DNA from 3 places in the Exiguobacterium sp. s189 genome. Region 1 is predicted to be linked to each of the others. Evidence: riboswitches for the same ligand, from Rfam matches in the RefSeq annotation. Region 1 holds a riboswitch; each other region holds the start of a gene.
The links. Region 1 has a riboswitch for S-adenosylmethionine ahead of KNO99_RS01855 (2,3-diketo-5-methylthiopentyl-1-phosphate enolase). Riboswitches for the same ligand answer to the same signal wherever they lie in the genome.

Region 1 (3,280 bases):
CCCACCAGCAGGTAACACGGTCAACGCATGCTCACCAATCGTGCGATACGTGGCCACGTCTTGTTCATAGATTTCAATCGCACGCGCCTTGATGGCTTTTGCGATCTGCTCAAAGTCTTCCCCCACATTTAGTCGAAGGAGTGATTCGATGACATGTTGTAAGTTGACCGCTGTTGGTCTTGTCGCAATCAACCGTTGGCCGACCTGGTCCAATTGGCGGTGAAAATATAAATTGTCCTGGAGACGTGATGCCTCTTTCGCGAGGACGAACGCCCCAAAGTAAGCGATGGCCGGTGCTCCCCGAACTTGAAGCGATTTGATCGCCTGTTCGGCCTGTTCGAGCGTTATCACTTCGACATAGCGCTCTTCTTGCGGCAACTGTGTCTGATCTAAAATCGTCAACACTTCCGTGTCGGCATCGAAATGTATGCTTTGCACACTCATACCCGCACCTCCGATAGGACTGGAATCAGCTGATCGATGGATTGAATCTGATGACGCTGTTTGATGAGACGCGTGCCAAGTTCTAGGGCATGACGTTTCCGTTCGATGCGCAGGTCATCCGGCAATGTCTCTAAGTCGGCGACGCCCGCTAGACCGGCCGTCCGCCGAATCAATTCGCAGCCTGCGTAGCCGATGGCATCACTTAAAATCGATGGCAACAGTTCATCCACGAAACCTACCGTGTTGAACGGCTCGACTGCCTGTGTGAAGCGTGTACGGAACGTTTTCTCGAACGTCTCCCAAACAGTGAGCACTTCTGTGAAGCGTTCGAACCGCTTCAACGGATGCGCATATGTCGAGAACACCAAGTGAGCGATGATTTGACCGATGTCAAAACCGAATGGGCCGTAAAACGCAAACTCAGGATCGATGATTTTCGTTTCTTGACGCGTCGCAAAAATGCTTCCTGTATGTAAATCCCCATGTAGCAACGCTTCGTGTTTAGTCACGAACCCGACCTTCAATTTCGTCACTTCAATTTTCAAGGCGAGGTCTGACCAAAGCTGCTCCACGTCTAAACGAAGAGCCGTTTCGATTTGATTCGATTCTGCATCACGATACGGATCAGTGAAGATCAGTTTTTCTGTGATATCGCATAGCTCTGGATTGTAATACTCTTTTTCGATTTGTTTCTTGGCGAGCGGTCCTTTCGCATAGTCAGATGTCGCAAACAACGTTTCCCCGAGGAATGTACCGACGTGACGCGCCAAATTCGGATAGCTCTCTCCTTTTAGGAAACCCGTCCGGACGATTTCAAACGCTGACAAATCTTCTAAAATCGTATAGGCGAGTTCACGGTCGCTACCGAGTACATCTGGTACGAATTGTGGTACGACTTTTGAAAACTCACGGAGTGCCAGTTGTTCGATCCACGAACGGTCAAGCGTGAGCGGCCAGCTCTCTCCAACGACTTTTGCGTACGGCAACGCCTGTTTCACGATTAATGACGTTTCTCCTTGACGAATGCGAAAGACGAGATTTAAATTTCCATCTCCGATTTCCTCACATTCTGCAATCCCCTCTTCTAGTAACCCCAACTGTCGAACGTGTTCGACGACACTTTGTTCTGTAAACGCCTCATAAGCCATGATGATTTTCCCCTTTCTTGAATCTATGCATGAAAAAAGCCCCTTTCTCCGCGAGAAAGAGGCACACCCAAATTGGTTGTTCCTCTCATCTTTCAGACATATGTCTGGTGGATGTAGCACCGTGCCAAATGGTCGGTTGCTGCGGCGTCGTAGGGCCAATTCCCTCTGCCAACTCGCGATAAGAGTAAATGATGTAATTGTGTTTGACGTGTTGAGACGAATATTACGGACTAGGCACGCTAGTTGTCAATCCTCTATTTTCGGTCGACTCCCTATTTTTGACACGCATATATAGAAACATTATTTTCAAACTTTTTTTCTCAAAAAAAGGAATTGACGAGTGAGCGATTCTATGTAAAAATTCAATTAAATTTCACAACTTCACAACTATTCTTATCAAGAGCAGACGGAGGGACAAGCCCGATGATGTCGCAGCAACCGACCAGAGATGGCACGGTGCTAATTCTTGCAGCTATCGCTGAGAGATAAGAGTTCATTGTTTTCGAATGACCTCTTGCCAAGCCAAGAGGTCATTTTTTGTTTGACCTGAAAGGAGGAACTTATGGGAATCATCGCTACTTATGAAATCAAACATACCGATCACGTCGAACGCGTGGCTGAAAAAATCGCACATGAGCTGACTGTCGGGACATGGACCGAATTGAACCATCTCGAGCAGCATCAACTACAGGCGTTCCGCGGTGAGGTCATCGATACCTTCCAACAGGAAACGACGAGTCGTTTCTCGATTCGTTACCCGCTACATAATGTGACGCCGGACTTTTCGTCCATTCTGACGACGACATTCGGAAAGCTGTCGCTCGACCCAAGCGTCCAACTTGTCGACCTAACGCTCCCAGACGAGCTCGAATCGGACTTTCCGGGTGCCGCATTCGGAGTCGAAGGTGTCCGCGACATCCTTCGCGTACACGACCGACCGCTCGCCATGAGCATCTTCAAAGGCGTCATCGGGCGTGACCTTAATTTTTTGGCGACACAACTTCGTGACCAGTTTACAGGTGGCATCGATCTCGTGAAAGACGATGAGATTTTATATGACAACCCGCTCACCCCATCGATCGAACGGGCTCGAATCGGAGCATCAATCATTCAAGAACATCAAGAACTGACGGGTCGTTCCGTTCTATACGCCGTCACGTTGAGCGGACCCGTTTTCACCTTACGCGATCAGGCAAAACGTTTGATCGAAGCGGGCGCGACCGCACTGTTGTTCAATGTGTATACGTACGGGCTCGACGCATTACGAGAGCTCGCCAAAGATCCTGAGATTCACGTCCCGATTTTGGCACATCCCGCTTTCGCGGGAGCGTTGACCGGATCGATTCGTCATTCCCTCCTTTTCGGGAAACTGATTCGACTCGCCGGGGCGGACTTGACGCTCTTCCCGTCGCCATATGGTTCACTCTCGACACCGAAAGACGAAACACAACAGATTCAAACGTATGCGACGGAATCCCATTGGACGAAACCGATTCTGACGGTCCCGTCTGCCGGGATTCACCCAGGACTCGTTCCGGATTTGATTCGTGACTTCGGAACGGATGTCGTCATCAATGCAGGCGGTGGGATTCATGGGCATCCCGACGGTGCGGTTGCCGGTGCGAGGGCATTCCGCCAAGCAATCGATCAGGCAATCGGTAAAACGAGCGAGACCGATGCGTTATCGA
Region 2 (3,280 bases), on a different contig from region 1:
CGTTCATGTGCTCGGGTTCCGTGACATCAGCGACCATTGCACTGGCAGCGGGGTGGAACAATGAATTGGTCAAGCCGAGCATGGCATTGAGTAAGAGCAACGGCCAAAACGAGTCGGCGAACGCAAAACCGATGAGAGCGAGCGCGTCACCAACGATGGCGATCATCATAATTGGTTTGCGTCCGTATAGATCAGCAAGCCGTCCCCCAATCATCGAGCCGAGGAGCGCCATGATCGGTCCCGTCGCCATGATGATTCCGACTTGAAGATAGCTGTCTAACTGGTCACTATAATAAAGGACTAAGAATGGGGCAATCATGAACATCATGATTCCCGTGATCGTTTCTCCTAAGAAACGTATCCAAATGTTGCGGTCGAGTTGCTTGAGTGATTGAAACATACAGGTCACCTGCTTTATTTAATTTTAGACACAAAAGGGACGTCATATGCATGAAGGCATACGACGTCCCACGTTGTTTATGCATGCCTAGTTAGGCAGGCATCTTAGATATGAATCAATCGAAGAGGTGCCTGCCAATCAGTATGAACTTGAATGAATGGTTTCGAAGATACTACTGACATGGGAACCTCTCCTTTCTGTTAATTGTTGTTCTTCTCTTCAACTGTATGACACATTTCATCAATGTGTCAACAAATTAGTGGGAGGATTTAGAGTAATTCATTTAAATTTTTTCGGTTTAAACGATAATCAATCAGTCTAGACAAGACCACTTGAATCATCGCCGTAATCGGAACACTCACAAACATGCCGACGAGACCAAATAGACTTCCTCCGATGATAATCGATGTGATGACCCAAAATGGAGTGATTCCGACGCTGTCGCCCAAAATCTTCGGTCCGAGCCACAATCCGTCAAATTGTTGCAACAAGAAGATGAACAAGAGCACCAATACGGCGGTGAACGGATCATAAAAGTAAGTGATGATAAACGCTGGAATCATCCCTAATAGCGGACCGACGTATGGGATAAAATTGAGCACACCGACGATGACACCAAGAAGTAACGCGTATGGAGCCCCGATGATTAAGAGTCCGATGACAGCGAGAACACCGATGATCAGACAATCGAGTGATTTACCGATGATGTATCGTTTAAAAATGTAGTCCATCTCCTGAAAGATATCGATTGTCGTCTTCGCAGTGCCCACTGGTAAGAGCGCGTAGAGAAGGCGTTTGAACATGCGAGCGAAGACTTCTTTGTCCTTTAACAGATAGATGGAGATGACAATCCCGATTAAGAAGTTGATCAATGTCATCGTGAAACTAGAGACATAACTGACAGAAGAGAGGACGGCCGTCTCGACCCATCCGGAATAACGATCCTCGAAGCGTGCAAAATCAATCGCCTGGGCGATCGTCGCGTTATAGTCTTTCAGGTAATTGTTTACATCACCTAAGAACGCATCGATTTGACGGATGTAGACGGGTAACTCCTCGATGAGTGATGAAAGACTCGAGTAGATCCGCGGGAACAACGTGACGACCGAGATTGCTAAAATCCCGATAAACGTGATATAGACGATGAGCAGACCTTGATATCGCTTCAAATGGAACCGTTCTTCAATATAAGAGAGTACGGTGTTAAGTAATAAAGCGATGGCAATCCCCATGATGATTGGGGTCAGTAACTGAAACGTGTACTGCAAAACACGTGAGATGGTATCCGGTTCACTGATGACCCGCCATAAGACGAGTAAAATCAGACCGATCACACTGAGTTTCCAAATAAGTTGACGATTAAGCTCCAATGCTCTATCCCCTCATACAAATATAATTTTTCTACTCTTTTACTATGAATGTTTTTTGAAAAGGATTCAATAGATGTTCACTTTGAAAAAATGTTTGACACCGTTGGAAATGTCTGGTTAACTTAGGAACATACAAAAATTACATAGCGAATAACACTTTCTATCAAGAGAAGCGGAGGGACTGGCCCGATGAAGCTTCAGCAACAGATTGCAAAATACTGTGCTAATTCCAGCAAGGTGACCTTGAGAGATGGGAAGGTGGTTGACTACATACGTCTGTATTGAGCACCCCTTTCCTCAGAAAGGGGTGTTTTTTCGTATCAGGAGGAAGAATCATGGCAGACAGACGTTCACAATTATTAAAATCCTTACCGACGCAACACTTCGTCGGATTAGCAGAAGAGGTCGCAGCGGTAGAGGCAAGCGGGAAGAGCGTCATCCGACTCGGGCAAGGGACACCCGATTTACCGACGCCCGCTCCAATCTGTGAGGCGCTCGAACGTGCCATCACGGACCCGACCACACACCAATACGGTCCATTTCGAGGACAGACCCGATTGAAAGAAGCGGTCGCATCATTTTACTCTCGTGAATATGGTGTCGAACTCGATCCGGAACGAGAAGTCGCGATCTTGATCGGTAGCAAATCAGGTTTGATCACACTCCCACAATGTCTTCTCGAACCGGGTGACGGGATTTTACTCCCGAACCCGGGTTACCCGGATTACATCTCGGGGGCGCGTCTGGCTGGTGCGGAAATCATCGATTTGACGTTAAAAGAGGAACATGGCTTTCTTCCGGACTATTCAACACTCGACCCGTCCCACGCGAAACTCATGTATTTGAACTACCCGAGCAATCCGACTGGGGCTGTTGCGACGCCGGCATTCTTTGAAGAAACCGTCGCGTTTGCGAAGAAGCATGATGTGATGGTCGTCCACGATTTCGCTTATGGAAGCATTGGGTTCGACGGTTATGTTCCCCCGAGCTTCCTTCAGGCAGATGGTGCGAAAGAAATTGGAATTGAAGTATACACGATGTCGAAGGCGTTCAATATGTCGGGGTGGCGTGTCGCGTTCGCGGTCGGGAATGCCGATATCATCGAAGCCATCAACACGTATCAAGATCATGTCCACGTGTCTGTCTTCTCAGCCATTCAAGAGGCAGCGATTGTGGCGTTAGAATCCCCGCGAGACTTGCGTGATGACCTAGCCTCACTTTACGAAACAAGACGAAACCGATTGATTAATGGATTACGCCGGGCGGGGTGGGAGATTGAGGCACCGAAGGGTTCGTTCTTTGTATGGGCGAAAGTACCTGAGGGGGATGCAAAATCGTTCTCGAAAAAGTTACTCCACGAGGCGGGAGTCGCCGTCACACCAGGCTACTTCTTCGGAACAGAGGGAGAGCACCACATCCGTTTCGGTCTCGTATCGTCTGAACAGAAGATTGATGAAGCGGTAGAACGGATTGAGAGACTGTTTGCAGCTTATGAGGAGGTACATTTGTG
Region 3 (3,280 bases), on a different contig from region 1:
ATGTACCGGTCGCGTTCGCCTGCCAACCCGCGATGGCGAGACCGAACCCAGCGGCGACGACGCCGAGGTTTGCCGCACCGGCTGCAACGCCTGATAGACTGATGGCCGTCGCAATCCCGACAGTCGAAATCGGCGAGACGATGATGAGCGAGAACGCCATCGCGATCAAGATGCCCATGAGAACCGGTTGAAGATCCGTCATCGTCATGATGAGGTATCCGATGTATGTCGTAATCTGTGAGATATACGTCAATAAGAAGGCACCGATGCCGCCTGCGACGACAATGACTGTCATCGGCATGACGATGACCGTATACGTCTTCAAGTGGGGAGCGAGCTTCATGACAAGAATCGTAGCGATCGCAGCGGTCACACCGGCTGTGATCACGTCACCGATTCCGGCCATCACGAACGCACCTTCGTTAATTCGAACGGCGCCACTGCCGACATAGGTTGCGATGGCAATCGTTCCAGCCTCTAAAATCGATCGCCCGAACTGCATCGCGACGGCAAGACCGATAATGGCCGGGAGGAGGCGCATCGCAATCGTCGTCGCATCCAATATAAATTGAAGAGACGGAAAATAAGGGAGTATAGCTTTCGTGAGTTCACCGAGCAGCGCGCTCGGGATGAGGGCGATCAGAATCGCCATACTGAGACCGTTTAAGACGTTCATCGTAAATTGCTTTGTCGTACCTGTTGCCTGTTCCGTCATCATTCATTCACCTGTCCTTCTTCTTTGCTGTTATGTACAAAAGCGATAAAGTTAGAACCCATATTATTCCTATCCGACAAAAGAGTCAAGAGAATCATTGAAAAATTCTGAAATTTCACGAAAGCACGATTTTTGAATGGAACTCGAACGACCATTATAATGACAGGAGAGGTGAGAAAAATGATTACAGACGGATTCTTATATATATACGCGCCAATGTGTGGTACATGCGCTGTCGCGGAGAAAATGTTGACGGTCGTCGAGGCGGTCGACCCTGAAATTCGGATTGAAAAGCGCGATGCGAACTATATCCCAAAAGAGCTTGAAGCTTATCAGGTGATGAGTGTCCCAGCACTCTTAAAGCTTGAAAATGGCGAGGTTCGGGATCGTCTTTATGCCTTTCAAAACGTGCAACACGTCCTCTCTTTCGTGAAGTGAGAGAGGAACATTAGAATAATCTGAAAATTTTAAATAATCAGTTGACACAGAAAGTTCACGAATGGTATATTCATTACAACATCTTACTTGAACACAAAATAGGACGCGATATTCCCGACATCAAGACGTTTTGGTGAAGCCGCTGCTACCTTTATACGAATACACGTTAGTCTTCCCTTCGATTGTCCCCCAAAAAAATCAAGCGAAGAAAGACGTTCCGTATAATCGCACGGTCCAAGTCAAGATCGAGTGATGATTGGTGAATTTCCCCCATATAAGGATGTAAATCTTGAACGGGCAAAAGATTTTCATCTATGGGCTGTCCTTCCGTGACTCAAGGTGCTACGTTCTGTGTCGTCCTCGGACGGCACCTTTTTTTGATTTTTTTGAAAAATGATTTGACAGCAGAAAAAGCTGTCGCTATGATAAAGCTAATCGAATACACAACACTCTTATCAAGAGAGGCTGAGGGACTGGCCCTATGACGCCCAGCAACCGCGGAGCAATCCGAAATGGTGCTAATTCCAGCAAGGTGAGAAACCTTGAGAGATGAGAGCAATCGTTGTCCGTACGATAAAGTGCGCACGTTTGCTCAAACGTGCGCGCTTTTTTTGTTGTCAGGAGGGGAATGTATTGATTCAATTACGAAACGTCGCCAAATGGTTCGATACGAAGAATGGTCGTGTCCAGGCGGTCGATGATGTATCACTAACGATTGATCGCGGTGAAATTTTTGGAATAATCGGATATTCGGGGGCGGGGAAGTCGACGCTCATCCGATTGCTCAACCGCCTCGAATCACCGTCTAGCGGTGAAATCGAGGTCGCCGGGAGTGAGCTCACGAAGCTCAGCCCGAAAGAATTACGAGGGGTTCGCAAAAACGTCTCGATGGTCTTCCAGCACTTTAACCTTCTGTGGTCGCGCACGGTCGCAGAAAACATCAGCTTCCCACTCGAATTGATCGGGGTTCCGGCAAGTGAGCGGAAGCGTCGGGTTCAAGAACTCGTCGAGCTCGTCGGACTATCAGGTCGCGAAGACAGCTATCCGTCACAATTATCGGGCGGTCAAAAACAGCGAGTCGGGATTGCCCGCGCGCTCGCTACAAATCCAGAGGTGCTCCTCTGTGACGAAGCGACAAGCGCGCTCGACCCGAAGACGACGGATTCGATTCTTGAACTGCTCGTCAGCATCAATAAGAAACTCGGATTGACAATCGTCCTCATCACGCATGAGATGCACGTCATCCAAAAGATTTGTCATCGCGTCGCCGTGATGGAGGCAGGGAAAGTCGTTGAGACAGGTCAAGTCTCTGACGTGTTCCAACATCCGGAGCAGCCGATCACAAAAGAATTCGTCAAGCAAATCGGGGCGGTCGACGATCTGTCGCTCACGTTCGAACATTTGAAAGCACGCTATCCGAGTGGGCAAATCGTCAAATTGAAATTCTTGAACGAAACGGCAGAACAGCCGATTTTATCTGACGTCCTTAAGACGCACGACATCGGATTCAACATCATCGGCGGTAACGTGACTCAGTCACAAGTCGGTGCGCTCGGCACGCTATTCATCCAATTGATTGGGGAAGCACGAGAAATCGAACGCGCCATCGCGTCGATTCGTTCGCAATCAGTAGAAGTGGAGGTGGAAAGCGATGTTTCCTAACGTAGACTGGCAAATCATGATGGAACAGACATGGGAGACGTTATACATGACGCTCGTCGCAGGTGTCGCGACGTTTGTGATCGGACTCGCTTTAGGTTTGATTCTTTATATTACAAACGAATCGCTATTATTGAAGAATCGTCCAATTTACGTCTTCGTCAGCGCGATCGTCAACGTGTTCCGTTCGATCCCGTTCATCATCTTAATCATCTTACTCATCCCATTCACGTTGTTCCTGCTCGGTACCATGCTCGGTTCGACGGCGGCGCTTCCGGCACTCATCATCGGAGCTGCACCGTTCTACGCCCGTATGGTCGAACTTGCCCTTCGTGAAGTCGACCGCGGTGTCATCGAGGCAGCGGAATCGATGGGCGCGACGAAATGGCAAATCATTTATAAAGTGTTGATTCCGGAAGCTCTTCCGGCAATCGTTTCAGGACTCACGGTGACCATTGTGGCAATCGT

Region 2: it holds a riboswitch for S-adenosylmethionine, as region 1 does, so the genes downstream of both, KNO99_RS12245 (aminotransferase class I/II-fold pyridoxal phosphate-dependent enzyme) here and KNO99_RS01855 (2,3-diketo-5-methylthiopentyl-1-phosphate enolase) in region 1, are expected to answer to the same signal.
Region 3: it holds a riboswitch for S-adenosylmethionine, as region 1 does, so the genes downstream of both, KNO99_RS05720 (methionine ABC transporter ATP-binding protein) here and KNO99_RS01855 (2,3-diketo-5-methylthiopentyl-1-phosphate enolase) in region 1, are expected to answer to the same signal.

Annotation. Positions count from the first base shown of each region.
Region 1 covers NZ_JACSKM010000001.1:366,446-369,725, forward strand. Annotated here, with positions in the region: gene mtnA (S-methyl-5-thioribose-1-phosphate isomerase) at 1-444, opposite strand, end outside; gene mtnK (S-methyl-5-thioribose kinase) at 441-1,592, opposite strand; SAM riboswitch class I at 1,675-1,777, opposite strand; SAM riboswitch class I at 1,983-2,084, shown strand; gene KNO99_RS01855 (2,3-diketo-5-methylthiopentyl-1-phosphate enolase) at 2,155-3,280, shown strand, end outside.
Region 2 covers NZ_JACSKM010000010.1:44,545-47,824, forward strand. Annotated here, with positions in the region: gene KNO99_RS12235 (MDR family MFS transporter) at 1-400, opposite strand, end outside; gene KNO99_RS12240 (AI-2E family transporter) at 670-1,770, opposite strand; SAM riboswitch class I at 1,928-2,027, shown strand; gene KNO99_RS12245 (aminotransferase class I/II-fold pyridoxal phosphate-dependent enzyme) at 2,106-3,280, shown strand, end outside; gene KNO99_RS12250 (iron-containing alcohol dehydrogenase) at 3,278-3,280, shown strand, end outside.
Region 3 covers NZ_JACSKM010000003.1:198,385-201,664, forward strand. Annotated here, with positions in the region: gene KNO99_RS05710 (PTS sugar transporter subunit IIC) at 1-718, opposite strand, end outside; gene KNO99_RS05715 (thioredoxin family protein) at 896-1,153, shown strand; SAM riboswitch class I at 1,603-1,709, shown strand; gene KNO99_RS05720 (methionine ABC transporter ATP-binding protein) at 1,787-2,815, shown strand; gene KNO99_RS05725 (methionine ABC transporter permease) at 2,805-3,280, shown strand, end outside.